DNA from 3 places in the Streptomyces sp. ID05-39B genome. Region 3 is predicted to be linked to each of the others. Evidence: riboswitches for the same ligand, from Rfam matches in the RefSeq annotation. Region 3 holds a riboswitch; each other region holds the start of a gene.
The links. Region 3 has a riboswitch for thiamine pyrophosphate ahead of P1P75_RS31975 (thiamine ABC transporter substrate-binding protein). Riboswitches for the same ligand answer to the same signal wherever they lie in the genome.
Positions count from the first base shown of each region.

Region 1 (10,433 bases), on a different contig from region 3:
GGCTGCTGGCCCGGCCCGACCGGCCGGACGCCGTCTACGGCCTGTTCGACCCCAACGGCACCGATCTGCTGGCCGCCGCCCGCCGCTACGGCCTGCGCGTCCCGGAGGACCTGCTGCTCGTCTGCTGCAGCGAGTCCACCGTGTACGCCAACACCGAGCCACCCATCACCACGCTGTCGCTGAAGCCCCGGCGCATCGGCACAGCGGTGGTCCAGCTCCTCATCGACGCGATCGAGGGCGTCGAATCGGACCGGCCCGTCGAGCAGGTGATACCGACGGAACTGATCGTGCGTACCTCGTCCCAGCGACGTTCACCACGCACGACGGTCAGTCCACCGCGGGTGCCGGAGGAGAAGTAGGAGGGGCGGACGGCCGGCAGGCCGATCGGGCTGGGAGTGCGGTTTCTCGTCCGGTGTCGGGCATGACGGTCGGGCAAAGGGCCGGAGGGCCGGAAAGCCGGAGGGAGAGTGGCAGCCCGGCCGTCCGGACCGTGCGCCCCCGAAGCTCTGGCCGGCCGAACGGCCACGGGGACCGGAAGAAGTGGACGCCCGCCGAGGCCCACCGGAGCGACCGGCCCCGGCGAGCGTCCACCGCTCCGGCTCGACAGGTCTGGAGTCGCCCATGGACCGGTCGCCGTCCCTCGCCACGATCGGGGCGCTCGGTGGAGCTGACCGACCGCACCCGAAGCCGGGCCCGACGAAGATCACCGCCAGGCATCCGCACTCCGGCCTCGGCCCACTCCACAACACGCCCCCGAATCCCCCTCCGACGGCGGACATGCGCGAGCCGAGGGTGTAAGCACGGTGTGCACTGGGTGAGCGGGCACTGCCGAAGCCCGGCCCAATCGGGGCGAAAGCCGCGGTGAACAGGAGTCTTGCTCTGATTCACCACCCCTGGGTCGTCACACGGCACGATCCGCATTCCTATGATGGGCGCACGGCACCGCGGACCGTTGCGACCAGGCAGTCCGAAGTGGTGCAGCTGCGGCGCGATGGTGGAGGGGTCTGATGACTCAGGGGGCCGGTCAGGGACCCGAGGTGGAGCGTACGGCGACAGTGCGCGACTTCCGGGTGCCCGCATACGTCCACGAGACCGGTCCGTACGCCCACAGCGCGCACCCCGGCAACGCGACACCGCCCCTCGCCGACCCCCTCGAACCCCCGGACGGGTACACGCCGACCCAGCGGGACCTGCCCGTCATCAACCGGGGCGACACCCTCCAGGTGACCGTCGACCCGGCCGTCGCCCAGGCCCCGCAGGCCGCGACCGGTCCCGGTCCGCTGTTCGTCGTGGGCGACGTGCACGGCTATCTGGACGAGCTGATCGCCGCGCTCCAGGAGAAGGGCCTGATCGACACGGCCGGCAACTGGTGCGCGGGCACCGCCCGGCTGTGGTTCCTCGGCGACTTCACCGACCGGGGACCGGACGGCATCGGCGTGATCGACCTCGTGATGCGTCTGTCCGCCGAGGCCGCTGCGTCCGGCGGCTACTGCAAGGCCCTCATGGGCAATCACGAGCTGCTCCTGCTCGGCGCCAAGCGGTTCGGCGACACCCCCGTCAACTCCGGTGCGGGTACCGCCACCTTCCAGGCGGCCTGGCTGCTCAACGGCGGACAGAAGTCCGACATGGACCGCCTCCAGGACCATCACCTCCAGTGGATGGCCCGCCTCGACGCCATGGAGGAGGTCGACGGACACCTGCTCGTGCACTCCGACACCACCGCCTACCTCGACTACGGCGACTCGATCGAGGCGGTCAACGACACCGTCCGCGAGACGATCACCCGTAACGACGCGGACGAAGTGTGGGATCTCTTCCGCAAGTTCACCAAGCGCTTCTCCTTCCGCGACGAGGGCGGCGCCGACGCCGTCCGCTCCCTCCTCGATACGTACGGTGGCACCCGCATCGTTCACGGCCACAGCCCGATTCCGTATCTGCTGGGCGATGCCGGCTCCGAGGAGGACGAGGACTCGGCCGGTCCGGTCGTCGAAGGTCCGCACGTCTACGCCGACGGGCTGGCCATCGCGATGGATGGCGGCGTGACGATGGCCGGAAAGCTGCTGGTCCAGCAACTGCCGCTGTCCCCCTGACCGTTCACGGGTCCGTCGCAGGCCGCGCGGGACCCGCCCGACGGCGCCGCGGCCCAGGGGCCAATTTCAGCAAACCCCCTGTCACCTCATGCCGTCGCCGCTCTACCATCGGTTTATCCGTAGCAGGCTCCCCTCCGTTTCTGCCCGACGGCTCGTTGGCATGCGAGCCCCAAGCCCTACGGAGCATCGGGGGATGCACATGAACAGCGTTCCGCAGCACCTGCACAGCGAGGACCGCCAGGAGTACGAGCGGATCCTCGACGAGGCGCTGCGCTCCGCACCACACCACCCGGAACCGGCCGCTGTGGGACAGCGGCTCAACCCCGAACAACTGCGCACCATGGCGCTCAACGCCTCCGCGCTCATCACGGCGTCCGCGGCGACCGAGTACCAGCACTATGTGAAGGTCCGCGACGAACTGCGCCATCCCGCGCCGTCCACCCCGTCCCCGGCCGGCCATGAGTCCGGCACCGGGGAGCCAGGCGTGGGCGGGATGGGCCTCGCCGCCACCATGGGGGAGGCCGCCGAGGCCGCGGGAGCGGGCGCCGTCGCCGTCGCCGCCGTCCTCACCCCGGTCCTCGCCGGGACCGCCGCGGTGATCTTCCTGCTCGTCGGCTACATCCTGCGGATGCTCGACCCCGAGCCGGCGTTCGCCAGGACGATGCTCACCACCGGATGGACGTTCGGAGCCGTGGCCGCGGCCGCGATCCTGGTCGCCACCGTCGGCCTCCTGCTCACCGCCCTGCGCAACCGTCCCTCCCTGGAGGCCGGCCCGTACAGCGAACTGAGCGAGGAGGTGGACCGCGCAAGGGAAGCCTGGCGGGAAGCCCTACTGGAGCGGGGCATCCTGCCGTTCCTGCGCGAGGCCCTCGCCGACCCCGGCACGTGCGCCGCACTCGACCCCGCTCCCACCCCGCCGGCGCCCACCGGCCGCCTGCCGAAGATCGGCTACGGCCGTCCGGGCTTCAGCAGCCCCGACGAAGGAACCTCGGCCGGCTCCCGCCCGAGCTACAGCAGCCCGGACTACTCCAGCCCGGACTTCGGAGGGCCTGAACACCAGCCGGAATAGGCCCTCGGCTTGCGCCCCCACCCCGGGGAGCGCAAGCCGTAGGCCGGTCCGGCGGAAGGAAGGGCGAGGGCATCAGCCGGCATACCGGTCAGAGGATGCCCGCCTGCCCCGCGGCCGTGAGCCAACTCGGGAACTCGGACAGGAGACGGTCGTAGAGCTCTTGGTCCGGGACCGTGCGGATGTCGTCGACGGCGAAGAAGCCGACGTTGTCCACACGTCGGCCGGGCAGTGTGTCGAACCGCTCCAGTACGCCGTAGTTCGAGCGACCGAGCCCGACGAACTGCCAGAAGACCGGCTCCTCCGCCGCCGCGCGCAGTTCCCTCTCGATCGCGGCGTCGCGGTAGACGCCTCCGTCGGAGAAGAACAGCACCAGCGTGGGCACCGCCGCCGGATTCGCCCGCACATAGTCTCTGACCTGGGAAATCACCTTCTGTTCCTCGTTCTGGATGCCGACCGAGCGCATGTCCACCTGGCCCGGTTGCAGCCCCTTCCGCGGCTTCTTGCTCCGCCGGAACAGGCTCATCTCCCCCACCCGCACATGCAGCCGCAGCCACTCGGGCAGCTCACCCAGGCGCAGATCCGGCAGCCGGGCCGGATCGGAGGCGAAGGTCCAGGCCTGCATCTCACCGTCGTCATCAAGCTCGGCCGCCACGGCGGCCATCCGCTCGACCACGTCGGCCACCACCCCGCCGGAGTACAGAAAGGACATGGACCCCGACGCGTCGAGCACGAGCACGACCCGCGCTCTGACTCCTGCGGCCCCGCTCTTCCTCAGGCTGACCGCGACCTGCTCCTTCCGTAGCGACAACCGCTTGCGCATATCAACCGGAAGCTGCTCCTCCCCCTTGGCGAACCGGGCCCCGGCCGGCGACGCGGTTACGGCGGAGGCGGCCGCAGCCGGCGGGGGCAGAGTCGGCGGGGGCGGCGTGAGTACGGCCGATGCGGCGGGGTCGGCAGCCGTGCCGGCGGGCTCCTCGTCGACGCTGATCCCGAAGTCGGTGGCCAGCCCGGCGAGCCCGGAGGCATAGCCCTGTCCGACCGCGCGGAACTTCCACCGCCCCTCGCGCAGGTACAACTCACCTCCGATGAAAGCCGTTTCCGTCTCTCCCCGCATCTCGAACCGCGCCAGCTCCGCCAGGCTCCCGGCATCGAGCAGCCTGAGCGTCAGACCGGCCACCTGCCCGAAGGTGCCGCCGTCGGCGGACGCGCACAGCTCCACACGCGCGACGGCACTCTCCAGCGAACGCAGATCCACCTCCACCGTGTCGGCGGTGACACCGGCGGCGGTCCGCTTCCCCAGGTGGTTGACGGCGCCGGAAGCGTGCCGGGGCTGGTTGTAGAAGACGAAGTCCGCGTCGTCACGCACCTTCCCGGCGGCGGTCAGCAGCAGAGCCGACACATCCACGTCCGGCCCCCCACCCCGCTCGGACCAACTGATCTCGACGCGGACGGACGGCACATCGACCGGCAGATTGGCGCCCTTGCTCATGGATCGCGCTGTCATGCCCCCAGTCTGCCGACCCCCACCCCAGAAGCACCCCCTGGGACGATTCCCTGCGCGCCGGTCCGCGACATGAGTCCCGGGCGCCCGGCGGTCTGTCCGCGATCGGCAGATACACGCGATTACCAGCGGCCGCAAAAGTCCCTGGACTTCTCACGCCAACCGATAGTCGGTGCCTCCTGCAGTCAAAGATGACCAAGCTTCCCCTGTAGCCGCCGTTTGGAGAATTCCTGTCTCATGTTTTGACTGATCTTCATCAACGAAAATCTGAGCCTTCATGTGCAGCGGAGCCTCCTACCCTCTGACAGCGACCGTAGTCGACGGCTATTCTGCCTTTATGCTGTGCCGCTGCGCCTACATACGTCGAACAATTTGCGCCTGTGCCCTCTCGACCGGTGTGCGGCTGAAGACATGAACCAGTGCGAGATGGAAGAGCGCCGGCGCGAGGGGAGCCCACCGATGAATTCGATCGGAACGCAGCATGTACTTGATCACTGCCGCGGGGCGGAAAGGCACGTAATCGATATTCTGATGTTCCCAGCGATCCGCGACCCCCCTACTCATACGTGCCTGCAAATCCTCCCGAGTCAATTCCTTCAGCTTGGCGTAGAAGTGGGCGCTCCAGTGGCGCTTCTCGACGTCCAGTACAAATGCAAGCAACTCGAGTGAGTACTCGAGCGGTTCGATGGACAGTTCCTCCCGCATACCGCGCCGGGCGACCGCATACAGGTCCGGGGCGCTCCTCCCGGACGAGTCGATATGCCGTGACATTCCTTCGTTGACGGAGGAGTTCCAGACATTGGGTGCCATGCGGACCCGGCCACTGCGCTGACTGACGACCAACATGTCATCAGCGGTCACAACTGCGATATTGACGGCGAAACTGCAATGCAGAAATACAGGCGCCTGCAGCGGATCGTCCGGATTGAGATAGCGGGAACGCGGAGTTGTCCCGTCGGTCATTCGGCGATCGAGTTGCTGAGCCGCGAGAAAGGTGTAGTAATCCGTCGGGCGCAGTCTCAGGTGGACTTCGGGATGCTCGTCCAGAGCGGTCCGGGATACGTCGAACGATTCGACCGCGTAGCGAGGACCATTCCACAACGGTGTTCGGCCCTCTGCGCGCAAACGTGCACTCTCTGCCTCGATTTCAGCCCGCCAGCCGACCATGTCCGAAGGCAACTCGATCTCCTCGTCGAGCACTTGGATATAGACGGCTTCGGCAGGTATGGAGGATTCACCGTCTCCTTCAACGATCAGGGCGGAAGTGTGAAGAGGGCCTATGGAGAAGGTGCTCCATGCGGGACTGGACTCTTCCCGCTGTCTGAGGCTGCGTACTGCACTCGTCGAACGAGTCCGTAGCCTGTACCAACTGTTCTGTAAGGGTTGTTGGAACAACACCGCGAACAGCATCCCGAGCACAGCGCCGACGACTCCATTGGCCACATCGATCCCACCCATGACAGGCAGGGTAGGGATGTTGATCACGCCACGTGCGATCTTGGCTCTTCCGTTACGGCACGGGATCAAGACGTCCTGCGTCCCGGGGAGGCCCCAGCCGTTGTGACCGGGGCCTTGGAGAGGGAGTCAGCGCATGCGCCTGGTCAGTCGGCGAGCGGCAGGTACACCCTGTTCCCGCTCGCTGCGAACTCCTTCGACTTCTGGAGCATCCCCTCGGCGACCTCATCAGCCGTCGCGCCCGCGGCCGCCGTACCACCGAACTGCGCTGTGATGCTTTGGCTGATCTTCATCGAGCAGAACTTCGGCCCGCACATCGAGCAGAAGTGAGCCGTCTTCGCCGGCTCCGCCGGCAGTGTCTCGTCGTGGAACTCCCGGGCGGTGTCCGGGTCGAGGGCCAGGTTGAACTGGTCCTCCCAGCGGAACTCGAAGCGGGCGTCGGACAGCGCGTCGTCCCACTCCTGCGCACCGGGGTGTCCCTTGGCGAGATCGGCCGCGTGGGCGGCGATCTTGTAGGTGATGACACCGGTCTTGACGTCGTCACGGTTGGGCAGGCCCAGGTGCTCCTTGGGCGTGACGTAGCAGAGCATGGCCGTCCCCCACCAGGCGATCATCGCCGCACCGATGCCGGAGGTGATGTGGTCGTACGCCGGGGCGATGTCCGTCGTCAGCGGGCCGAGCGTATAGAACGGAGCTTCGTCGCAGATCTCCTGCTGAAGGTCGATGTTCTCCTTGATCTTGTGCATCGGGACATGTCCCGGGCCTTCGATCATCGTCTGAACATGGAAACGCTTCGCGATCCGGTTGAGTTCCCCAAGTGTGCGCAACTCCGCGAACTGTGCCTCGTCATTGGCGTCCGCGATCGAACCGGGCCGCAGGCCGTCGCCCAGCGAGTACGTGACGTCGTAGGCCGCGAGGATCTCGCAGAGTTCCTCGAAGTTCTCGTAGAGGAACGACTCCTTGTGGTGGGCCAGGCACCAGGCGGCCATGATCGAGCCGCCACGGGAGACGATGCCCGTCTTTCGGTTGGCCGTCAGCGGCACGTACGGCAGGCGCACGCCCGCGTGGACGGTCATGTAGTCCACGCCCTGCTCGGCCTGCTCGATCACCGTGTCCTTGTAGATCTCCCAGGTCAGCTCCTCGGCCCGGCCGTCGACCTTCTCCAGCGCCTGATAGAGCGGCACCGTACCGATGGGTACAGGGGAGTTGCGCAGCACCCACTCGCGGGTGGTGTGGATATTGCGGCCTGTGGACAGGTCCATGACCGTGTCGGCACCCCAACGGGTCGCCCAGGTCATCTTCTCGACCTCCTCCTCGATGGAGGAGGTCACCGCCGAGTTGCCGATGTTGGCGTTGACCTTCACCAGGAACCGCTTGCCGATGATCATCGGCTCGATCTCCGGATGGTTGATGTTGGCCGGCAGCACCGCACGTCCGGCCGCGATCTCCTCGCGTACGACCTCGGGCTCCACGTTCTCCCGGATGGCCACGTACTCCATCTCCGGCGTGATCTCGCCCCGGCGCGCGTAAGCGAGTTGAGTGACCGCCTGGCCCTCACGGCCCCGACGTGGCAGGCGTGGCCGACCTGGGAAGACCGCGTCGAGGTTGCGCAGCCCGCCGCGCGGCGAGGTGTGCTTGATCCCGTCGTCCTCCGGACGGACGGGGCGGCCCGCGTACTCCTCCGTGTCACCGCGGGCGATGAGCCAGTTCTCCCGCAGAGGCGGCAACCCCCTGCGGACATCCGTCTCGACGAGCGGATCGGTGTACGGGCCGGAGGTGTCGTACAGCGTGACCGCCCGACCGTTGGTGAGATGCACCTGACGGACCGGCACGCGCAGGTCGGAGCGGGTGCCCGCGACATACGCCTTGTGCCATCCGATGGACTTCCCGGCCTCCCCGTCGGCAGAGACCTCGTCAGAGATCTGCGCGGAGGCAGGCGTGCGTGCGTCCTTGTTGGTCATGAGACCTACTCCCTACGCCGGCATTACCCGGTAACAGGTTCAGCGGTCGACGCAGCGGCTTCCGTCTGCCGACGTGTCATGTGAAACATCACTCGGTTGTGGTGACGTTCCACGTGAAACATCGCGAAAACGGAGGTCAGCGCCCTCTCAGCCCGGTGCTCCGAGCTCCCGCGTGTGCAAAGGTGCCTCCACGCTAGCGTCCTTTGTGGCGCGGTGAACAGTGGGCCTCTGGCGTTCTTGCGATGATCGGGCGGTGACCACGACACCCCATCCCCCGTTCCCACCGCCCGAACAGCCCCGCGGGCCGGGCATTCCTCCCGGCGGACGCCCCGGGCAAGGACAGGGGTACGGCCCCGATGGCGCTTCCGCTCCCCGTCCCTCTTACCGACCCGGTTCCGGGTCGGCTTCCCGTCCCGAGACCGGCTACGGTTTCGGGCCCGACGACGGACAGGGTGCGGGCCCAGGCTCTGGCGGCGGACCCGGACATGGGCCCGGCGACGGAGCGCACGGCCCCGGTCGTGGCCACGTCGGCGGCCGTGAGGGCAGCGGAAACCCTGGTGGAGGCGGGGACGGCGGCCACGGTCCCGGCCCCGGCAGTGGGCGCGGTCCCAATGACGGGCACAGCGGCGGGCACGGCGGCGGTGACGGGCACGGCGGGCATGGCCCCGGTGCGGGCGGCGGCCACGGGCACAGCCACAGTCACGGTCCGGCCACCCCCGTCTCCCAGCATCTGCGCAAGGTCATCGCGGCCGTTCTCATCCCCTTCGGCGTGGCCGTGCTCGTCGGCCTGGTCGTGCTGTGGCCGGGCGGTGCCCCGGCGCACGAGCGCACCGGCGTCGGCTTCGACCGCCAGACACAGCAGGCGACGGTCTCCAAGGTCGAGAGCATCAGTTGCTCGTCGGCGAATGCCTCGGGGGGCACCCCCACCGGCGACACCTCGACCGCCGAGGGCTCCTCCGCGCAGCAGCAGGCGGACGGCACCTGCAAGAAGGCCACGATCCGCGTGGACACCGGTTCGGACAAGGGCCGTACGTTCACCGAGATCGTCCAGCCGGACCAGTCACGGCAGTTGCACGAGGGCCAGAAGGTCGTGGTCGCCTACGAGCCTACCGCGCCAAGAGACCTTCAGTACTCGGTCACCGACGTGAACCGCCGTGTGCCGCTGGGCCTGCTCGCCATCATCTTCGCTGTCGCCGTCGTGGTCGTCGGGCGACTGCGGGGTGTCATGGCACTGGTCGCGCTGGCCATCAGTTTCATGGTGCTGAACTTCTTCGTCCTCCCCGCGATCCTGCAAGGCTCGAACCCGCTGGCTGTGGCGATCGTCGGGGCGAGCGCCATCATGCTGATCGCCCTCTATCTGTGTCACGGCCTCTCGGCCCGCACCTCCGTGGCCGTACTGGGCACGCTCATCTCCCTGCTGCTGATCGGTGTCCTCGGTTCCTGGTTCGTCGACTGGGCGGCGCTGACCGGCAATACGGACGACAACACCGGTCTGATTCACGGTTTGTATCCGTCGATCGACATGAGCGGTCTGCTTCTGGCCGGCATCATCATCGGTTCGCTCGGTGTCCTGGACGATGTGACGGTCACCCAGACGTCGGCGGTCTGGGAACTCCACGAGGCCAACCCCTCGATGGGCTGGCGCGGGCTGTACCGGGCGGGTATCCGGATCGGCCGCGATCACATCGCGTCCGTGGTCAACACGCTGGTCCTCGCCTATGCCGGCGCCGCACTGCCGCTTCTGCTGTTGTTCTCCATCGCGGAGAGCAGCGTCGGCACGGTCGCCAACAGCGAGTTGGTCGCGGCGGAGATCGTGCGCACGCTGATCGGTTCCATCGGCCTGGTCGCCTCTGTTCCGGTCACCACGGCGCTCGCCGCGCTCGTGGTCTCGGCGGACCGGCCGGGAACCGGCACGCTCTCCGAGTCGGCCCCGGCGACGCCGGGGGCCGCGTCGGCCGGAACGGCAGGCCCCGCCTCTCCGAGCTCTCGGGGCGGCAAAGGCAGGCGACGCAAGCACTGACGCGGGCGGACGGGCGGCCCAGCGGGCGGGCGTTCGAGGGGAATCGCGGGTGCCTCCGCCCTTCGAACGCCCGAGTGGCCCGCCCTGGCATCCCGTCTTCGACCTCCCGCCTCGCTCAGCCGCGAAGAAGCGTTCCTTCAGCCTTGCGCCACCAGCCCCGCCGGGCTCACCCGGCGCTCTGTTCCTCCGCCAGGATCCGGTCCAAGGCCTCGTCGAGGTGGGCGTCGAAGTCGGCGAACGCGCCCTCCTGCCCCAGCGGAACCAGCTTGTCGGTGCGGTCGAGGAAGGCCACGAGCGGAGCCGCCGACGAGCGGAACACCGCCTGGTCACCGCCCAC
Region 1 covers NZ_JARGEF010000005.1:24,393-34,825, forward strand. Annotated here, with positions in the region: gene P1P75_RS02575 (LacI family DNA-binding transcriptional regulator) at 1-359, shown strand, start outside; gene P1P75_RS02580 (metallophosphoesterase) at 1,008-2,090, shown strand; gene P1P75_RS02585 (hypothetical protein) at 2,284-3,159, shown strand; gene P1P75_RS02590 (VWA domain-containing protein) at 3,248-4,663, opposite strand; gene P1P75_RS02595 (hypothetical protein) at 5,015-6,118, opposite strand; gene thiC (phosphomethylpyrimidine synthase ThiC) at 6,262-8,076, opposite strand; TPP riboswitch at 8,069-8,258, opposite strand; gene P1P75_RS02605 (YibE/F family protein) at 8,330-10,096, shown strand; gene P1P75_RS02610 (SsgA family sporulation/cell division regulator) at 10,263-10,433, opposite strand, start outside.
Region 1: another riboswitch for thiamine pyrophosphate. It lies ahead of thiC (phosphomethylpyrimidine synthase ThiC); the one in region 3 lies ahead of P1P75_RS31975 (thiamine ABC transporter substrate-binding protein).

Region 2 (10,433 bases), on a different contig from region 3:
AGTGGTCCACGGCCGTGAGGTGCGCGACCGGGGTCAGGGTGGTGTCGACGACGATCTGCTGCGTCTCCTTGACCGTGGTCGCCCGGGTGGTGCCGCCGGCACCGTAGGTGACGGAGACGAAGTCGGGGGCCACCGCCTCGACCCGACGGAGCGCGTTCCACAGGCTCCGCTCACCCTGGGAGGTCTTCGGCGCGTAGAACTCGAACGAGTACGTCGTCTTGCCGGTGGCCAGGATGTCACGCACGGTACGCGCGCGGTCGGTCCTGGTGGATGCGGTTCCGAGGGCCATACCCGCAGGTTAGCCAGGGGTGAGGCCTCCCCTCACCAGATCTCGGAAATTTGCCCGAATTGTCTGCCTGTTGTCCATCCCTTGGACAGGCTGCCGAAAGGACGGGGGCCCGGAGGAAAGGACAGGGGACCGAAGGAGCGCGGGGGCGGCCCGGCGGCGGCCGGCTCAGATGCCGCGCAGCCGCTCGGCGAACTCGGCCGCCGCGGCGCCCGGATCGTCGGCCTCCGTGATCGCCCGGACGACCACGACCCGGCGGGCGCCCGCCTGAAGCACCTCGTCGAGGTTGCCGAGGTCGATGCCGCCGATCGCGAACCAGGGGCGCTCGGTGCCCGTCGCCGCCGTGTGCCGGACCAGGCCGAGGCCGGGGGCCGGGCGGCCGGGCTTGGTGGGGGTGGGCCAGCACGGGCCGGTGCAGAAGTAGTCGACGCCCTCCTGGACGGCCGCGGCGTCCGCCTCCGCCTCGCTGTGCGTGGAGCGGCCGATCAGGGTGCCGTCGCCGAGGAGGGCACGGGCCGCGGGCACGGGCAGGTCGCCCTGGCCGAGGTGGAGGACAGCCGCGTCGGCGGCATGGGCGATGTCCGCCCGGTCGTTGACCGCGAGCAGTCTGCCGTGGCGCGCGCAGGCGTCGGCGAACACTTCCAGGTGCTCCAGCTCCTCCGCCGCCTCCATGCCCTTGTCGCGGAGCTGCACGATGTCGACGCCGCCGGCGAGGACCGCGTCCAGGAACTCCGGGAGGTCGCCCTGGCGCCTGCGGGCGTCCGTGCAGAGGTAGAGGCGGGCGTCGGCGAGCTGGGAGCGGGCGGTGTCGGGCATGCGTTGAGTCCCCCGGGGGCGGTCGGTGGCGCGCCGGGCTCTCCCCCGGTGCGGCGGTGTGCGGTCGCGACGGGCGGCCACGGCCGCACACCTGATGGTCTGGTCGAACCTACGAGGCTCCAGGAGCCGCCTCCGTCGGGCGCCGTGGGTTCCGCGGAGCGGATCTCCGGCTCACAGGCTCGGAGTCAGAGGCTCAGACGGCGAGCGCCTGGGCGCGACGCCTCACCTCCGTGCCGCGGTTCTCCGCCAGGGCCTGCGCCGGCGTCCCGGGCAGGGACGGGTCCGGAGTGAACAGCCATTCCAGCATCTCTTCGTCCGAATAGCCGTCGTCCCGCAGCAGGGTCAGGGTCCCGGACAGGCCCTTGACGACCTTGTCCTCGTCGATGAAGGCGGCGGGGACGTGCAGCGCCCTGTTCTCACCACGTCGTACGGCGATGAGCTGGCCGTCCTTGACCAGCTGCCGCGCACGCACCACGTCGATGTCGAGCATCTCCGCGATGTCGGGCAGGGTGAGCCAGGCAGGTACGAGAGCATCGGTCTTTGCGTCAATCTCGGTCACCCCTCAAGACTGCCATCCCGCACCGACAGCCGGTAGCCGAGCCTCCTCCTGCCGGACGGACAGCCGGTAGCCGCGCCTCATCCTGCCGGGCGGAGCCGCCCCGCGGGCCCGTCCTTTACGCCGTGGCCGCCTTGAGCGGGGTCGCCGGGTCCGCGATCAGCTCGGGGTTCATCGGCCGGCCCGCCTCGATCAGCCGGCGGCCCTGCGCGAGGTCGCGGGGGCGGCCCACCGCCAGCAGGGCGACCAGGCGGTTCCCGCGCAGCCAGCAGACCGTCCAGGCAGGTCCGGTGGGGTCGCCGCGCCACAGGGTGGTGTCGGCGCCGGTGTGATGCCCGGCGTACTGGACGAAGCGGCCGAACTGCTCCGACCAGAAGTACGGCACCGGGTCGTAGACCGCTGGGACCTCGCCGGTGGCCGGGCCGAGGATGTTGGCGGCGACGGTGCGCGGGCCCTGGAGGGCGTTGTCCCAGTGGTGGACGAGGAGGCGCTCGCCGTACCGCCCGGAGGGGAAGGAGGCGCAGTCGCCGACCGCGTACACGTCGGGCACGGACGTGCGCAGGCTCGCGTCGGCCACGACCTCGCCGTGCGGGCCCAGCTCGACGCCCGAGCCGGTCAGCCAGTCCGTGGCGGGGCGGGCGCCGATGCCGACCACGACGGCGTCGGCCGGCAGCCGGGCTCCGTCGTCGAGCAGGACCGCGCCGGGCTCGACGCGCTCCACGCGCGCGTGGGTGCGCAGTTCGGTGCCGCTGTCGGCGTACCAGGCGGTCATGGGGGCCGTGACCTCGGCGGGCAGGGCGCCGGCCAGCGGCCGGTCCGCGGCCTCCACGACGGTGACCGCGCAGCCGGCCTCGCGCGCGGCGGTGGCGAACTCGGCGCCGATCCAGCCGGCGCCGACGACCACGATGGCGTGCCGGCGGGCGAGCACCGGGCGCAGCCGTTCGGCGTCGTCCAGGGTGCGCAGCAGATGGACGCCGGGGACACCCTCGGCGCCGGGCAGCCGGATCGGTTCGGCGCCGGTGGCGAGCACGAGGACGTCGTAGGGGACGGGCCCGGACCCGGTGTCCAGTTCATGGTCGGCGGGGCGCACGCCGAGGGCCTCGGTGCCGAGCCTGAGTTCGACGCCCAGGCTCTCGAAGTCGACGTCGAAGGCGGAGTGCTCGGCCGTGCCGAGCAGGACGGCCTTGGACAGCGGGGGCCGGTCGTAGGGCTGGTGCGGTTCGGCGCCGATGAGGGTCACCGTCCCGTCGAAGCCCTGTTCGCGCAGGGCGACCGCGGTCTGCACCCCGGCCATGCCCGCGCCGACGACGACCACCCGCCGCTGCGCCGGCCTGTCTTCTTCCCGCGTCTGTTCGCTCACCTGATCACCTTAGACAACTGACGGATCATCAGTCAGTCGTCCCGCTTCCGCGACCCCGTTCCGTGACCGTGCTCCGTGACCGTGCTCCGTGACTGCTCGACCACCTGCTCCACCACGCTGGTCCCGCTGCCCGGCCGCGACTCCCACTCCCAGGTCTCGTCGAGGCGCAGCCGCCCGTCGGGCAGCTCGACGACCGCCGACACGCAGTGCCCGGACGACGTCGTCCCGTCGTGCCCGAGCTGGACGTACCGGAAGTCCAGCCGGTCCCCCTCCCGGGTACCCACCAGGTGCCCGCGGACGACGTCGCCGCCCGCGTAGCCGGCCCAGATGACGCCGTCCCGCTCCCGGTACGTGAAGCGGGTGCCGGTGCCGACCTGACCGGGGGCCTGGTCGGCCACCGGGGCCAGGACCAGGCCGTCGAGCGAACGGGCCACGAGAGGAGGCTCCCTTACTGCGACGGACGACGGGGGGCTAGGGTGGCCAACGTAGAGCACTCGCGGGAGCCCGGACGCACCGGGCTGAGAGGGAGGCTGGCGGCCTCCGACCGTACGAACCTGATCCGGGTCATGCCGGCGAAGGGAGGGGCTGGACGCCCATGTCCTCACCTACCTCGGACGTCCTCGTCGTCGGGGGCGGCATCATCGGGCTCGTCACCGCGTGGCGGGCCGCACAGCGCGGGTTCGCCACGGCTGTGGTCGACCCCGAACCGGGCGGCGGGGCCGCCCAGGTGGCGGCCGGGATGCTGGCCGCCGTCACCGAGCTGCACTACGGCGAGCAGACACTGCTCGGCCTGAACCTGGAATCGGCCCGCCGCTACCCGGAGTTCGTGGCCGAACTCACCGAACTCACGGGCCACGACCTCGGCTACCGCCGCTCCGGCACCCTCGCCGTCGCGCTGGACGCCGACGACCGCGCCCACATGCGGGAACTGCACGCCCTGCAACGGCAGTCGGGGCTCACCTCGCAGTGGCTGTCCGGGCGGGAGTGCCGCCGCCTGGAGCCGATGCTCGCGCCCGGGGTACGCGGCGGCCTGCGGGTGGACGGCGACCACCAGATCGATCCGCGACGGCTCGCGGCGGCACTGGTGGCCGCGTGCCGGCGGGCGGGCGTGACCTTCCACCGCGACTGGGCGGAACGGCTGACCGTGTCGGCCGGGCGCGCCGGCGGCGTCCTCACGCGCGCGGGTACGCCTCTCGCTGCCGGGCAGGTGGTGCTCGCGGCGGGCAGCCTCAGCGGGCGGCTCGCCGGCGTCCCGGCGGAGGTGCTGCCGCCGGTGCGGCCCGTGAAGGGGCAGGTGCTGCGCCTGACCGTGCCCCAGCGGTACGCGCCGTTCCTGACCCGGACCGTGCGGGCCGTGGTGCGCGGCAGCCACGTCTACCTGGTGCCGCGCGAGAACGGCGAGCTGGTCGTCGGGGCGACGAGCGAGGAACTGGGCTGGGACACCACGGTGACGGCCGGGGGCGTCTACGAGCTGCTGCGCGACGCCCACGAACTGGTCCCCGGAATCACCGAACTGCCGCTCACCGAGACGCGCGCGGGCCTGCGCCCCGCGTCACCGGACAACGCGCCCCTGCTCGGACCGACCGGCCTGGACGGCCTGCTCCTGGCGACCGGGCACTACCGCAACGGCGTACTGCTGACACCGGTCACCGGGGACGTGCTGGCGCACGCGCTGGCCACCGGCCAACTCCCCGACGAGGCCCGGCCCTTCACCCCCAGGCGCTTCCACCCCGCCGCACTCTCGGAGCAGCCCGCATGAACATCTCCGTCAACGGCGAGCGGCGTGAGGTCGCTCCCGGCACGGCCCTCGACAGCGTCGTACGGTCCCTGACGCCGGCGCCCTCCGGGGTGGCCGCCGCCCTCAACGAAACCGTCGTCCCGCGCGCGCGGTGGTCCGCCACCAGCCTCTCCGACGGAGACCGCGTGGAAGTCCTCACCGCCGTCCAGGGAGGCTGAACCATGGCCGACGATCCCTTCGTCCTCGGCGGTACGACGTACTCGTCCCGCCTGATCATGGGTACAGGCGGTGCGCCCAGCCTGGAGACTTTGGAGCGGGCGCTGGTCGCGTCCGGGACCGAGCTGACCACTGTCGCGATGCGGCGGGTCGACCCCTTGGTGCACGGGTCCGTGCTGTCCGTGCTCGAACGGCTCGGCATCGGGGTGCTGCCCAACACGGCGGGGTGCTTCACGGCCGGGGAGGCGGTGCTGACGGCGCGGCTGGCCCGGGAGGCGCTGGGCACCGATCTGGTCAAGCTGGAGGTCATCGCCGACGAGCGGACGCTGCTGCCCGATCCGATCGAACTGCTGGACGCGGCGGAGACGCTGGTCGACGACGGGTTCACGGTGCTGCCCTACACGAACGACGATCCGGTGCTGGCGCGGAAGCTGGAGGACGTCGGGTGTGCGGCGGTGATGCCGCTCGGCTCTCCGATCGGGTCCGGGCTGGGTATCCGCAACCCCCACAACTTCCAGCTGATCGTCGAGCACGCGCGCGTGCCGGTGATTCTCGACGCGGGGGCCGGTACGGCCTCGGATGTCGCGCTGGCGATGGAGCTGGGGTGCGCCGGGGTGATGCTGGCGTCGGCGGTGACGCGGGCGCAGGAGCCCGTGCTGATGGCTCGCGCGATGCGGGGGGCCGTGGAGGCGGGCCGGCTGGCCCGGCTCGCGGGCCGGATCCCCCGCCGCCACTTCGCGCAGGCGTCGACCCCCACGGACGGCCGCGCCGCGCTCGACCCGGAACGCCCGGCGTTCTGACGCTGTCACCCACGGCCGAGGGCCGAGCGCCGTCGACGGCTGTCTCGGCTCCGACCCGGCCGCCCCCACGTGTGGCTCGTCACAGGTGCGCTTCAGTCCCGCTGCGATACCGGTGTGAGCGGTGAGCGGTGTCGGTGCGGGCTCGTACACTCGCCTGCGTGGACACGACCCTTCAGGACCCTCTGGTCGGGCAGGTGCTCGACGGGCGTTATCGCGTGGAGGCGCGGATCGCGGTCGGCGGGATGGCCACGGTCTACCGGGCCGTGGACACCCGCCTCGACCGCGTTCTCGCGCTCAAGGTGATGCACCCCGCCCTCGCGGCCGACGCCTCCTTCGTCGAGCGCTTCATCCGCGAGGCCAAGTCCGTCGCCCGGCTGGCGCACCCGAATGTCGTTCAGGTGTTCGACCAGGGGGCCGACGGGGCGTACGTCTACCTCGCGATGGAGTACGTGGCCGGCTGTACCCTGCGCGACGTGCTGCGTGAGCGCGGCGCGCTCCAGCCACGGGCCGCGCTGGACATCCTGGAGCCGGTCCTCGCCGCTCTGGGCGCCGCGCACCGCGCCGGTTTCGTGCACCGGGACATGAAGCCGGAGAACGTACTGATAGGCGACGACGGCCGGGTCAAGGTCGCCGACTTCGGCCTCGTCCGGTCCGTGGACACCGTCACCAGCACCACCGGAACCGTCCTCGGCACCGTCGCCTACCTCGCCCCCGAGCAGATGGAGCAGGGCACCTCCGACGCTCGCGTGGACGTGTACGCGTGCGGGGTCGTGCTCTACGAGATGCTCACCGGCGACAAGCCGCACGACGGCGACACTCCGGCCGTGGTGCTCTACAAGCACCTCCACGAGGACGTGCCGCCGCCCTCCGCCGCCGTCCCCGGCATGGCGTTCGAGCTGGACGAGCTGGTCGCCTCGGCCACCGCCCGCACCCCGCAGGTCCGCCCGGCGGACGCCGTGGCCCTGCTCGCGCAGGTCCGCGCGGCGCGCGGCGCGCTCGACGAGGCCCAGCTGGACGCGCTGCCCCCACAGGCCCTGTCCGCCGACCGTGACATCGCCGACGACCGCACCAGCGTGATCCCGCGCTCCCTCACGGTTCCGCGCCTCCTGCCCGTCAACGAGGACGAGGCCGACGACGATCCCGCCAGATCCGGGAACCAGGTCAACCACACCTCCCGGTTCGCCTCGGAACCCCCGCTGCCGCCCCGGCGCCGCTTCGTGCGGCCCCGCCGGGCAGTGGTCGCGATCATCGCCGCCGTCCTGCTCGTGTTCGGCGTCGGCGCGGGCGTCTGGTACATCAACTCGGGCCAGTTCACCAAGGTCCCCGCGGTCCTCATGCAGACCGAGGCGCAGGCCAGGGAGCGGCTGGACGCGGCCGGGCTGGACGTGGGCGAGGTGAAGCACGCCTACAGCGACACGGTGAAGCGCGGCACCGTCATCAGCACGGACCCGGAGCCGGGCGCCCGTATCCGCGGCAACGACTCGGTGACCCTGACCGTCTCCGACGGCCCCGAGACCGTGAAGGTGCCGGACGTGAAGGGCTCACGGCTCGACAAGGCCAAGCAGCTGCTGAAGACGGACGGCCTGGAGCCGGGCCTGGTCACCGAGGCGTTCAGCGAGGACGTCCTCAAGGGCTTCGTGATCAGCAGCAGCCCCGACGCCGGTACGGAGCGGCGCGCGGGCTCGGCGGTGTCCCTCGTCGTCAGCAAGGGCGTCCCGATCGACGTCCCGGACGTCACCGGTCAGGACCTGGACGACGCACGCGCCGAGCTGGAGAAGGCCGGCCTGGTGGTGGAGATCTCCACCTCGGAGATCAACTCGGAGTTCGACAAGGGCCAGGTCGCCGCGCAGTCGCCGGGCAAGGACAAGCAGGTCGCCGACGGCGACACGGTGACGCTGACCCTGTCCAAGGGACCCGAGATGGTCGAGGTCCCGGACGTGGTGGGCGCGAGCGTGGACGACGCCAGGACCGAGCTGGAAGAGGCCGGCTTCGAGGTCGAGGAGGACCGCGGCCTGCTGGGCCTGTTCGGCGACACCGTCAAGAGCCAGTCGGTGGACGCCGGCGAGACCGCCCCCAAGGGATCGACGGTCACGATCACCATCCGGTGACGGTGACGGTGACGGTGGCGGTGGCGGTGGCGGTGACAGCGAGGGTGACGGTGACGGTGACGCCCGTGACAGTGCCCCTGTGGCGGTGAGGCCCGCCGTCCGGTGACCGGGTGGTGCCGGGAGCATGACACCCTGAACGGGTGAGTCCTCAGCACCCCTTCCCCTCCCGCAATCCGGTCGGCGGCCATGTCCCGGTGGCCGGCGGTCTGCATTCCGTGGGCCTGTCCTACGCCCATGACCTCAAGGCCGAGACGGTCCAGGTCTTCGTCGCCAACCCGCGCGGCTGGGCCACCCCGGCGGGCAGCCCGGCGCAGGACGCGGCGTTCCGGGAGGCCTGCGCGGCGGAGTCGATCCCGGCGTACGTGCACGCGCCGTATCTGATCAACTTCGGCTCGCACACCGAGGCGACGGCGCAGAGGTCGGTGGAGTCGCTGCGGCACTCGCTGCGCCGCGGGCGGGAGATCGGCGCGCTGGGCGTGGTGGTGCACACCGGGAGCGCGACGGGCGGGCGGGAGCGGTCCGTGGCGCTGAAGCAGGTCCGGGAGTATCTGCTGCCGCTGCTGGACGAGCTGACCCATGACGACGACCCGTTCCTGCTGCTGGAGTCCACGGCCGGGCAAGGTGCCTCGCTCTGCTCGCGGACCTGGGACTTCGGGCCGTACTTCGAGGCGCTCGACGCCCATCCGAGGCTCGGCGTCTGTCTGGACACCTGCCACATCTTCGCGGCCGGGCACGACCTGACCGGTCCGGCGGGCATGCACCAGACACTCGATCTGCTGGTGGACACGGTCGGCGCGGGCCGGCTCAAGCTGATCCACGCCAATGACTCCAAGGACGTGGTGGGCGCCCACAAGGACCGGCACGAGAACATCGGCGCGGGTCACATCGGCGAGGATCCGTTCCGCGCGCTGATGACGCATCCGGCGACCGCGGGGGTGCCGCTGATCATCGAGACGCCCGGCGGGAAAGAGGGGCACGCGGCGGACGTGGAACGGCTGAAGAAGCTCCGGGACGGCTGACGCCGGGCAGCGTGCGGGTCGGCCCCCGGTCCGCTCCAGGCGCTCACCGCCGTGGCCGGCCCCAGGACGTACCACCGCCGAGCCTCACAGCTCCGGGCCCTCCCCCGGCTGCTCCTGGTAGGAGTAGCGCTGCTCTTTCCACGGGTCGCCGATGTTGTGGTAGCCGCGCTCCTCCCAGAAGCCGCGGCGGTCGGCCGTCATGTACTCGACGCCGCGGACCCACTTGGGGCCCTTCCAGGCGTAGAGATGGGGCACGACCAGGCGGACCGGGAAGCCGTGCTCGGCGGTGAGCAGTTCGCCGTCCTTGTGGGTGGCGAAGAGGGTGTGCTCGGCGGCGAAGTCGGACAGCCGCAGGTTGGAGCTGAAGCCGTACTCCGCCCACACCATCACATGGGTGACATCGGCCGCGGGCGGCACGGCCTCCAGGATGGTCCGGGCCGGGACACCGCCCCACTCCGCGCCCAGCATGCTGAACTTCGTCACGCAGTGCAGATCGGCGAGCACGGTGGCGTACGGCAGTGCCGTGAACTCCTCGTGGTTCCAGCACCGCTTGTCACCGTCGGCGGTGGCCCCGAAGACCCTGAACTCCCAGCGTTCGGGCCGGAACTTGGGCACCGGGCCGTAATGTGTGACAGGCCAGCCCCGCTGAAGTCGCTGCCCCGGCGGAAGCTCGGACGCTGCTGCTTCTCCTGATTCTCGCTCCACCGGATGACCCATGTCTCCATCCTGACAGACCCCGGCCGGTGCGAATGACCAGGCATGTCCAGAATCGGGCAAGTGCCACTAAGCATGGACTAACTTACTAAGTACGCACTTACTGGACGATCTTCGGCACCGGTGAAATCATGCGGCGACACTCCCCCGTTTCTCCCGTGTGGAAGGAGCCTCTGCGATGCAGGGCGACCCCGAGGTCCTCGAGTTCCTCAATGAGCAGCTGACCGGTGAGCTGACCGCTATCAACCAGTACTTCCTGCACGCGAAGATGCAGGAGAACTTCGGCTGGACGAAGCTCGCGAAGTACACGCGGCACGAGTCGTTCGACGAGATGAAGCACGCGGAGGTCCTGACCGACCGGATCCTGTTCCTGGACGGTCTGCCGAACTACCAGCGGCTGTTCCACGTGCGCGTGGGCCAGACGGTCAAGGAGATGTTCGAGGCCGACCGGCAGGTCGAGGTCGAGGCGATCGACCGCCTCAAGCGCGGGATCAAGGTGATGCGCGAGAAGGGCGACATCACGTCCGCGAACATCTTCGAGTCGATCCTCGAGGACGAGGAGCACCACATCGACTACCTCGACACCCAGCTGGACCTGGTGGAGAAGCTCGGCGAGGCGCTGTATCTCGCGCAGCTGATCGAGCAGCCGGAGAGCTGAGCCACACACAGCTGAGCCACACACAGCCAAATCACACAGCTGAGCCGCAGAGCTGAAACCAGAGCCGAGGCCGACCCGGTGGGTTCAGGCTGCTTCGTCGAGTGCGGAGAGAACCGGCTGCCCCTGGTCGGCGAGGTCGCGGCGCGGACAGGCGCCCCGGCC
Region 2 covers NZ_JARGEF010000143.1:3,533-13,965, forward strand. Annotated here, with positions in the region: gene metF (methylenetetrahydrofolate reductase [NAD(P)H]) at 1-289, opposite strand, end outside; gene thiE (thiamine phosphate synthase) at 455-1,102, opposite strand; gene P1P75_RS26465 (Rv2175c family DNA-binding protein) at 1,296-1,661, opposite strand; gene P1P75_RS26470 (FAD-dependent oxidoreductase) at 1,777-3,018, opposite strand; gene P1P75_RS26475 (hypothetical protein) at 3,051-3,452, opposite strand; TPP riboswitch at 3,505-3,616, shown strand; gene thiO (glycine oxidase ThiO) at 3,614-4,777, shown strand; gene thiS (sulfur carrier protein ThiS) at 4,774-4,974, shown strand; gene P1P75_RS26490 (thiazole synthase) at 4,978-5,772, shown strand; gene pknB (Stk1 family PASTA domain-containing Ser/Thr kinase) at 5,931-7,880, shown strand; gene P1P75_RS26500 (deoxyribonuclease IV) at 8,021-8,899, shown strand; gene P1P75_RS26505 (sulfite oxidase-like oxidoreductase) at 8,984-9,616, opposite strand; gene bfr (bacterioferritin) at 9,792-10,271, shown strand; gene P1P75_RS26515 ((2Fe-2S)-binding protein) at 10,356-10,433, opposite strand, start outside.
Region 2: another riboswitch for thiamine pyrophosphate. It lies ahead of thiO (glycine oxidase ThiO); the one in region 3 lies ahead of P1P75_RS31975 (thiamine ABC transporter substrate-binding protein).

Region 3 (10,433 bases):
GCGATCCGCTCCGTCACGCTGCTCACCCGCGTGATCGCCGACGCCGTGGCCGAGGGCCTCATCTCCCGCTCCGGTGTCGCCACCGAGGGCAAGGGTGACAAGGCCGCCGGCGAGCCGCTGGCCGCGTGGGAGCGCGACCTGCTCGAGGGCGAGAAGAAGGCGGACGACGCCGAGAAGCCGGCTGAGGCCGCTGCCGAGGCGCCCGCCGCCGAGGCCGCCGCTGAGGCGCCCGCCGCCGAGGAGGCCCCGGCTGCGGAGGCTCCGGCCGCCGAGGCTCCGGCCGCCGAGGCCGAGGCTCCGGTCGCCGAGACGCCGGCCGCCGAGGGCGAGCAGGCCTGACCCGTCGGGACGTGCGACGGCGGGAGCGGTGACATCAAGTCCGCTCCCGCCGTTCACCCGTAGGTCAGCGGTGGGTCACAGGCCTACAGCTCCATGGAGGCCGCAGACCCCGTAGATCTCCGATCTTCCAGACTTCGAGAAAGACTCACAGACTCATGGCGAACTACACCGCCGCCGACGTCAAGAAGCTCCGCGAGCTCACCGGCGCCGGCATGATGGACTGCAAGAAGGCGCTGGACGAGGCCGAGGGCAACGTCGACAAGGCCGTCGAAGCGCTCCGTATCAAGGGCCAGAAGGGCGTCGCCAAGCGCGAGGGCCGCTCCGCCGAGAACGGCGCCGTGGTCTCGCTCATCGCGGACGACAACTCGGCCGGCACCATCGTCGAGCTGAAGTGCGAGACGGACTTCGTCGCCAAGAGCGAGAAGTTCCAGGCCGTCGCCAACACGATCGTCGAGCACGTCGCCAAGACCGCCCCGGCCGACCTCGAGGCGCTCCTCGCCTCCGAGATCGAGCCCGGCAAGACGGTCCAGGCGTACGTGGACGAGGCCAACGCCAACCTGGGCGAGAAGATCGTCCTGGACCGTTTCGCGCAGTTCGCGGACGGCTACGTTTCCGCGTACATGCACCGCACGATGCCCGACCTGCCCCCGCAGATCGGTGTCCTCGTCGAGCTGGACAAGCCCAACGCCGAGGTCGCCAAGGGCATCGCCCAGCACATCGCCGCCTTCGCGCCGAAGTACCTCTCCAAGGAGGACGTGCCGGCCGAGGTCGTCGAGTCGGAGCGTCGTATCGCCGAGGAGACCACCCGCGCCGAGGGCAAGCCCGAGGCCGCGATCGCCAAGATCGTCGAGGGTCGTCTCAACGGCTTCTTCAAGGACGCCACGGTCCTCGGTCAGCCGTACGCCCTGGACAACAGGAAGTCCGTGCAGAAGGTCCTGGACGAGGCCGGTGTCAGCCTGAAGCGCTTCGCGCGCATCAAGGTCGGCATCTGAGTCCGTACAGCGACGGACGCCCGGCCCCGATAGGGTCGGCAGCAGTCGTCCGTGGACGCCGTCACCTGGCGTGTGACGGACGACAGCAGATCTGACGAGGAGGCCATTGCCGCGCACGGGTTGCGAACACCCCACCGGCAGTGGCCTTCTTCGTATGTGCACCACGTGAAAGAGGCGGGATCTCCCATGACCACCACCAAGGCTCAGAAGAGCGACGACGGCAAAGTGAGCGGCCGGTTTCTGCTGAAGCTGTCCGGAGAGGCTTTCGCCGGTGGCGGCAGCCTGGGTGTCGACCCCGACGTGGTGCACAAGATCGCCCGTGAGATCGCGGCCGTCGTGCGCGACGGGGCGGAGATCGCGGTGGTCATCGGCGGCGGCAACTTCTTCCGCGGCGCAGAACTCCAGGTACGCGGCATGGACCGGGCCCGCTCGGACTACATGGGCATGCTCGGCACGGTCATGAACTGCCTGGCCCTCCAGGACTTCCTGGAGAAGGAGGGCATCGACAGCCGGGTCCAGACCGCCATCACCATGGGCCAGGTCGCCGAGCCGTACATCCCGCTGCGCGCCGTGCGCCACCTGGAGAAGGGCCGCGTCGTCATCTTCGGCGCCGGTATGGGCATGCCGTACTTCTCCACCGACACCACCGCCGCCCAGCGCGCCCTGGAGATCGACGCCGAAGCGCTCCTGATGGGCAAGAACGGCGTGGACGGCGTCTACGACTCCGACCCGAAGACCAACCCCGAGGCCGTCAAGTTCGACGCCCTCGGGTACGGCGAGGTCATCACGCGCGACCTGAAGGTCGCCGACATGACCGCGATCACGCTGTGCCGCGACAACGAGCTGCCGATCCTCGTCTTCGAGCTTCTGGTGGAGGGCAATATCGCTCGGGCCGTCAAGGGTGAGAAGATCGGCACGCTGGTGAGTGAGCAGGGCAGCCGGGCCTGACCGGCGGAACTCCCCGGTCCGGCCGTAGGAATCCCGGTTCGTACGACAACACCTGACCGGGCGACGGACCCTGGTCGGGGGATGGACAATGTCCTGCCGGTCGGGAACCGTGCAGGAAGAAGACGCGACGCAGCCGGCCGCCGCCTCCGCAAGGAACCGGAGCCGGGCCTACTCAAGACACGCAGGAGCAAGTGGTGATCGAAGAGACCCTCCTCGAGGCCGAGGAGAAGATGGAGAAGGCCGTCGTGGTCGCCAAGGAGGACTTCGCCGCGATCCGCACCGGCCGTGCGCACCCGGCGATGTTCAACAAGATCGTGGCCGACTACTACGGCGCGCCGACGCCGATCAACCAGCTGGCTTCGTTCTCCGTGCCGGAGCCGCGCATGGCGGTCGTGACCCCGTTCGACAAGAGCGCGCTGCGCAACATCGAGCAGGCGATCCGTGACTCGGACCTGGGCGTCAACCCGAGCAACGACGGCAACATCATCCGGGTGGTGTTCCCCGAGCTGACGGAGGAGCGCCGCAAGGACTACATCAAGGTGGCCCGGACCAAGGCCGAGGACTCCAAGATCTCGATCCGCGCGGTGCGTCGCAAGGCCAAGGACGCCATCGACAAGATGATCAAGGACGGTGAGGTCGGCGAGGACGAGGGCCGCCGCGCCGAGAAGGAACTCGACGACACCACCGCGAAGTACGTCGCCCAGGTGGACGAGCTCCTGAAGCACAAGGAAGCGGAGCTGCTCGAGGTCTGATGAACGACTCTTCCTGGGGCGCTCCGCCACGAGCCGGTTCACAGGCCGGGTACTGGGGGCCCAACGATCACGGGGCCGTCCCGCACGGACCTGTCCAGGGGGCTGCCCCGGCGGGTCCCGCGTACGATGCGCCTGAGGCGCAGCAGACTCGCCCCATGCCCATCGTCCCCGACGTACCCGCTCATGGCGGAAACCAGGATGACGACCGGGGGGCCGCTCGGCTGGGCGGCCCCTTGTTCCGAAACGAGACGTTCCGAGGCGGGACGTTCCGAGACGAGACGTCCCACGGCGCGACGTCCCACGACGGTACGTTCCGAAACGAGACGTCCCCCGCGGGGACGTTCCGTGACGAGACCCCGTCGGCACAGCCCGCTGCGGCGGTGCCGCAGAATCCGGAGCCCATGCCCGACGCACCACAGCCGGCCTCCGCCCCGCAGAAGAAGAGCGCGGGCCGGGACCTGACTGCGGCCATAGGCGTGGGCGTCGGACTCGGTGCGGTGATCATCGCGTCGCTGTTCGTCGTCAAGGCCGTCTTCGTCGGCGTGATCGTCGTCGCGGTCGTCGTCGGCCTGTGGGAACTGACCAGCCGGCTGCAGGAGCGCAAGGGCATCAAGGCTCCGCTGGTGCCGCTCGCGGTCGGCGGCGCGGCCATGGTCGTCGCCGGATACGTCCGGGGTGCCGAGGGTGCCTGGGTCGCCATGGCCCTGACCGCGCTCGCGGTCCTGGTCTGGCGGATGACGGAACCCCCGGAGGGCTACCTCAAGGACGTCACGGCCGGCGTCTTCGCGGCCTTCTACGTCCCGTTCCTGGCCACGTTCGTCGCATTGATGCTCACCGCGGACGACGGCGCGCTCCGGGTGATGACCTTCCTGCTCCTGACGGTCGTCAGCGACACCGGTGCGTACGCCGTCGGCTGGCGCTTCGGCAAGCACAAGCTCGCTCCGCGGATCAGCCCCGGCAAGACCCGCGAGGGCCTGCTCGGCGCGGTGTCGTTCGCGATGGTCGTGGGCGCGCTGTGCATGGAGTTCGTGATCGAGGACGGCACCTGGTGGCAGGGCCTGCTGCTCGGCCTGGCGGTCGCGGTCAGCGCCACCCTCGGTGACCTCGGCGAGTCCATGATCAAGCGGGACCTCGGCATCAAGGACATGGGCACCCTGCTCCCCGGTCACGGCGGCATCATGGACCGCCTCGACTCGCTCCTGCCCACCGCGCCGGTGGTGTGGCTGTTGCTGGTGCTGTTCGTGGGGTCCGGCTGACAACTGCTCAGCCTGGCCGAAACGAGCCCCCGTCCCCCGCGGACGGGGGCTCGTCCCATGACCGGCCGCTTCGGTAGGTTCTCGGGTATGGGGACGGCGAGGCGGGGCGAGGACGGCAGATACCACGGCGACCTGCCGTGCCGGTGGTGCGAGTCGCTCCTCGCGCAGAACGGGCGGCGCAGGCCCAAGCTGTACTGCGGCGGATGGCACCGCACGAAGACGTACGTTGCCTGGTGCGCAGGCCTGATCGGCGGCCTCTTCTGAGCCGACCGGGGCACCCGAGTCGATCTGCGACACTGGAAGAGTTATGCCGAAGCCCGGAGAACTCACTTTCGTCGCCCCCCGCGGAGCCAAGAAGCCGCCGCGGCACCTCGCCGACCTCTCGCCCGCCGAGCGGAAGGAGGTGGTGGCGGAGATCGGGGAGAAGCCGTTCCGTGCGAAACAGCTGTCCCAGCACTACTTCGCGCGGTTCGCGCACGACCCGGCCGAGTGGACGGACATCCCCGCCGGTAGCCGCGAGAAGCTGCGCGAGGCGCTGCTGCCCGATCTGATGACGGTCGTACGGCATCTGTCGACGGACCAGGGGACCACCCGCAAGACGCTCTGGCGGCTGTTCGACGGCACGCTCGTGGAGTCGGTGCTGATGCGGTACCCGGACCGGGTGACCATGTGCATCAGTTCGCAGGCCGGCTGTGGGATGAACTGCCCGTTCTGTGCGACGGGGCAGGCGGGGCTGGACCGGAATCTGTCCACCGCCGAGATCGTCCACCAGATCGTGGACGGGATGCGGGCGCTGCGCGACGGGGAGGTTCCCGGCGGGCCGGCCCGGCTGTCCAACATCGTGTTCATGGGCATGGGCGAGCCGCTCGCCAACTACAAGCGGGTCGTCGCCTCGATTCGCGCGCTCACCGACCCCGCGCCCGACGGGCTGGGGCTTTCGCAGCGCGGGATCACCGTGTCGACCGTGGGGCTGGTGCCGGCCATCAACCGGTTCTCCGACGAGGGCTTCAAGTGCCGGCTCGCCATCTCGCTGCACGCCCCCGACGACGAGCTGCGCGACACCCTCGTCCCGGTGAACACGCGGTGGAAGGTGCGCGAGGTGCTCGACGCCGGGTTCGAGTACGCCGAGAGGTCCGGCCGCCGGCTGTCCATCGAGTACGCGCTGATCCGTGACATCAACGACCAGGCCTGGCGTGGTGACCGGCTCGGCCGCATGCTCAAGGGCCGGCCCGTCCATGTGAACCTGATCCCGCTCAACCCGACGCCGGGCTCCAAGTGGACCGCCTCGCGCCCCGAGGACGAGAAGGCGTTCGTCGACGCCATCGCGGCGCACGGGGTGCCCGTCACCGTTCGGGACACGCGTGGTCAGGAGATCGACGGGGCGTGTGGTCAGCTCGCCGCGACCGAGCGGTAGTCTGACCGGCGTAAGTACTGCCCTTTTTTCGGACAGTGCGGAAACCAGACATCTTCATATTCCGACAGGGGAGCGCCACAGCGCTGAGAGTGCGGCACCGGGCCGCAGACCCTCTGAACCTCGCCCAGGTCATTCTGGGTAGGAAGTTCGGTCATCACTCGAGCTGTTGCGCCCTGCCCGGACACCCCTCGTGGGTTCCGGGCGGGGCCGCGTCTCTTCCTGGTCACCTCCAGGAGGAATTCCAGTGCACACCAGGATGTTCGTCGCCGCGGCCGTGGGCCTCGGTCTTGTCACGCTGTCCGCCTGCGGATCGTCGGACGACGGCGGTTCCTCGCAGAGCGAGGGCAGGAGCAAGACCGTCACGCTCGTCAGCCACGACTCGTGGGCCGTCTCCAAGAACGTGCTCGCCGACTTCGAGAAGCAGTCCGGCTACCAGGTGAAGGTCCTCAAGGACGGCGACGCCGGGCAGGCCGTCAACAAGGCGATCCTCACCAAGGACAACCCGCAGGGCGACGTCTTCTTCGGCGTCGACAACACCCTGCTCTCCCGCGCGCTCGACAACGGCGTCTTCCAGTCGTACGAGGCGAAGGGGCTGGACCAGATCGACGGGCAGTACCAGCTGGACGCAGGGAAGCACCGGGTCACGCCCGTCGACCACGGCGACATCTGCGTCAACTACGACAAGAAGTACTTCGCCGACCACAGGCTGGCCCCGCCCGCCACCTTCGACGACCTGGTGAAGCCGGCGTACAAGAACCTCCTCGTCACCGAGAACGCCTCGACCTCCTCGCCCGGTCTCGGCTTCCTGCTGGGCACCGCCGCGAAGTACGGGGACGACGGCTGGGAGGGGTACTGGAAGAAGCTGAAGGCCAACGGTGTGAAGGTGGTCGACGGCTGGGAGCAGGCCTACAACGAGGAGTTCTCCGGTTCGGCCGGCGGCAGGAAGACCGGCGGGGACCGGCCGCTCGTCGTGTCCTACGCCTCCTCGCCGCCCGCCGAGGTGATCTACGGCGACCCGAAGCCGACGACCGCGCCGACCGGCGTCGCGGCCGGCACCTGCTTCCGGCAGATCGAGTTCGCCGGGCTACTGAGCAACGCGAAGAACAGCGAGGGCGGCAAGGCGCTGATCGACTTCCTGATCTCGAAGCCGTTCCAGCAGGACATGCCGCTCAACATGTTCGTCTACCCGGTGGCGAAGGGCGCGGCCGTGCCCGCCGAGTTCACCGAGTTCGGCCCGGCCGCCAAGGATCCGGAGACGATGGCCCCGGCGAAGATCGCCGCGGACCGCGACCAGTGGGTCAAGTCGTGGACCTCGCTCGTACTGAAGTAGGCGGGCCTCCAGCAGGCGGGCCTGGCGGGGACCGGCGGGCGGCTCCGCGCCGCCGGCCCACCGGGAGCGTGGCGCGGCTGGGGCTCATGGCCCTGCCCGTCGCGTTCTTCGGGCTGTTCTTCGCCTACCCGGTCGCCGCGATCCTCGCGCGTGGTCTGTATTCCGGCGGCGGCTGGCACTTCGGGCGCCTGTTCGACGTCCTCGGGCAGTCCGACATCCGGCACGTCCTGTGGTTCACCACCTGGCAGGCGCTCGCCTCCACCGCGCTCACCCTGCTGATCGCCCTGCCCGCCGCCTACGTCTTCGCCCGCTTCTCCTTCCCCGGCAGGCAGGTCCTGCGAGCCGTCGTGACCGTCCCGTTCGTCCTGCCGACCGTCGTCGTCGGTACGGCGTTCCTGGCGCTGGTCGGCCGCGGCGGTCTCCTCGACGAGCTGTGGGGCGTACGGCTGGACACCACCGTGTGGGCGATCCTGCTCGCGCACGTCTTCTTCAACTACGCCGTCGTCGTGCGGACGGTCGGCGGGCTGTGGGCGCAGCTCGACCCGCGGCAGGAGGAGGCCGCGCGGATGCTCGGCGCCTCGCCCCTGCGGGCCTGGCGGCAGGTCACGCTCCCGGCCCTCGCGCCGGCCGTGGCGGCCGCCGCGCTCATGGTGTTCCTCTTCACCTTCACCTCCTTCGGGGTGGTGCAGATCCTCGGCGGCCCGACCTTCTCCACGCTGGAGGTCGAGATCTACCGGCAGACCTCGGAGATCTTCGACCTGCCGACGGCCGCCGTCCTGACGATCGTCCAGTTCCTCGCCGTCGGCGCGATCCTCGCCGTGCACGCCTGGACCGTACGGCGGCGGGAGAGCGCGCTGCGGCTGGTGGACGCGGCCGGGACCGCACGGAGGCCGCGTGGGGCGGGGCAGTGGGCGCTGCTCGCAGGGGTGCTCGGCACGGTCGCGCTGCTGCTCGTGCTGCCGTTGGCGGTGCTGGTGCAACGCTCCTTCGACGCCCCCGACTTCGCCTACTATCGGGCGTTGACCAGCGATGACGGCAATGTGTTCCTGGTTCCGCCGATCGAGGCCGTCGGCAACTCGCTGGAGTACGCCCTCGCCGCCACCGTGATCGCGGTGACGGTCGGCGGGCTGGCGGCGGCGGCCCTGACGCGGCGGGACGCGGGGCGGTTGGTCCGCGGGTTCGACGCGCTGCTCATGCTGCCGCTGGGCGTCTCCGCGGTGACCGTCGGCTTCGGCTTCCTGATCGCGCTCGACGAACCTCCGCTGGACCTGCGGGCCACCTGGATCCTGGTGCCGCTCGCGCAGGCGCTGGTCGGGGTGCCGTTCGTCGTGCGGACCATGCTGCCGGTGCTGCGGGCCGTGGACGAGCGGCTGCGGGAGGCGGCGGCCGTGCTCGGGGCGTCGCCGTGGCGGGTGTGGCGGGAGGTGGACCTGCCGATGGTGCGGCGGGCGCTGCTGGTCGCCGCCGGGTTCGCCTTCGCCGTGTCGCTGGGCGAGTTCGGGGCGACGGTGTTCATCGCACGGCCCGACAACCCGACCCTGCCGGTCGCCGTGGCGCGGCTGCTGGGGCGGGCCGGGGAGCTGAACTACGGGCAGGCGATGGCCCTTTCGACGATTCTGATGCTGGTGTGCGCGGTCGCCCTGCTGGTGCTGGAGCGGCTGCGCACCGACCGTACGGGGGAGTTCTGATGCTGCGGCTCGAAGGTACGACCGTGCGGTTCGGGGGACGGGCGGTGCTGGACGCCGTCGATCTCGAAGTGGTCGAGCACGAGGTGGTGTGTGTGCTGGGGCCGAGCGGCAGCGGCAAGTCGACGTTGCTGCGGGCGGTGGCCGGGCTGCAGCCGCTGGACGCGGGGCGGGTGGTGCTCGACGGACGCGACCAGGTGGGCGTGCCCGCGCACCGGCGGGGGCTGGGGCTGATGTTCCAGGATCATCAGCTGTTCCCGCAGAGGGACGTCGGCGGCAACGTCGCCTTCGGTCTGCGCATGCGCGGCACCGACCGGCGGCGGCAGCAGGAACGGGTACGGGAGTTGCTCGAACTGGTCGGGCTGCCGCAGGCCGGCCGGCGGTCCGTCGCCTCGCTCTCCGGCGGTGAGCAGCAGCGGGTGGCGCTGGCCCGCGCGCTCGCGCCCAGTCCACGGCTGCTGATGCTGGACGAGCCGCTCGGCCAGCTCGACCGTTCCCTGCGGGAGCGCCTGGTCGTTGAACTGCGGGAGCTGTTCGGGCGGTTGGGCACCACGGTGCTCGCGGTCACTCACGACCAGGGCGAGGCCTTCGCGCTGGCCGACCGGGTCGTGGTGATGCGGGACGGGCGGATCGCCCAGTCCGGTACGCCCCTTGAGGTGTGGCAGCGGCCCGCGGACGCGTTCGTGGCGGGCTTCCTCGGCTTCGACAACGTGGTGCGGGCTAGTGTCGTCGAGGAGGCCGCGGACACGCCGTGGGGCAAGGTGCCGGTACCGGCCGGCTCCCCGCAGGGCGTCCGCACGCTGCTGGTGCGGCCGGCCGGCGTACGGCTGGTCGACGCGGAACTGGGCCTGCCCTGCACGGTCGCCGCCCGCACCTTCAAGGGCACCCATGTCGCCGTCCGCCTTCAGCCGCGGGACGCGCCGCGCCTGGAGGCGGCGTGCGCGCTGCCGCTGGCGCCGGAGGTCGGGGACACGGTCGGGGTGGAGTTCGACGCGGCCGAAATCGTGGTGCTCGACTGATCGTCCCGCCCGTACGGTGGAGCGCATGACCCTTCTCGCACATGAGCGGTACTGCGCCGAAATCGCCTACCAGGTCGGCCTGTTGCGGTCGGCGGTGACCTCCGGTGGGGCCGATCTGTCGGCCACCGTGCCGACCTGCCCGGACTGGTCGCTGGAGCAGCTCGTCCGGCACACGGGCGGCGCCCTGCGCTGGGTCGAACTGCTGGTGCGGACGCGGGCGCAGGAGAACGTCCGGGACGAGCAGGTGCCCTCGCATGCCGGGCCGGAGTCCCAGGGTGATCCGGCCGCGCTGGACGCCTGGCTCGCGGAGACGGGTGAGGCGGTCGTGGCCGCGCTGCGGGAGGCCGGGCCCGACGCGAAGGTGTGGGGCTGGGCCGGGGACGGCGACGCCCGGTTCTGGGCCCGCCGGATGACCCACGAGGTCACCGTGCACCGCGCAGACGCCGCCCGCACCGTCGGGCTGCCCTACGATGTGGCGCCCGAGGTCGCCGCCGACGCCCTGGACGAGCGGCTGTACCTGCTGGAGTGGGTGCAGCGGAACGTGCCGCACCGGGCGTCCGAGCTGCGCGCGGAGGAACACCGGGGCCGCAGCATCCATCTGCACGCCACCGACGCGCCCGCCGGACTGGACGCCGAGTGGCTGGTGGAACTGACCGGGCAGGGGATCGCCTGGCGTCGCGGACACGAGAAGGCCACGG
Region 3 covers NZ_JARGEF010000211.1:2,405-12,837, reverse strand. Annotated here, with positions in the region: gene rpsB (30S ribosomal protein S2) at 1-339, shown strand, start outside; gene tsf (translation elongation factor Ts) at 495-1,331, shown strand; gene pyrH (UMP kinase) at 1,518-2,279, shown strand; gene frr (ribosome recycling factor) at 2,474-3,031, shown strand; gene P1P75_RS31990 (phosphatidate cytidylyltransferase) at 3,031-4,287, shown strand; gene P1P75_RS31985 (hypothetical protein) at 4,375-4,551, shown strand; gene rlmN (23S rRNA (adenine(2503)-C(2))-methyltransferase RlmN) at 4,595-5,701, shown strand; TPP riboswitch at 5,758-5,864, shown strand; gene P1P75_RS31975 (thiamine ABC transporter substrate-binding protein) at 5,946-7,031, shown strand; gene P1P75_RS31970 (iron ABC transporter permease) at 7,118-8,719, shown strand; gene P1P75_RS31965 (ABC transporter ATP-binding protein) at 8,719-9,735, shown strand; gene P1P75_RS31960 (maleylpyruvate isomerase family mycothiol-dependent enzyme) at 9,761-10,433, shown strand, end outside.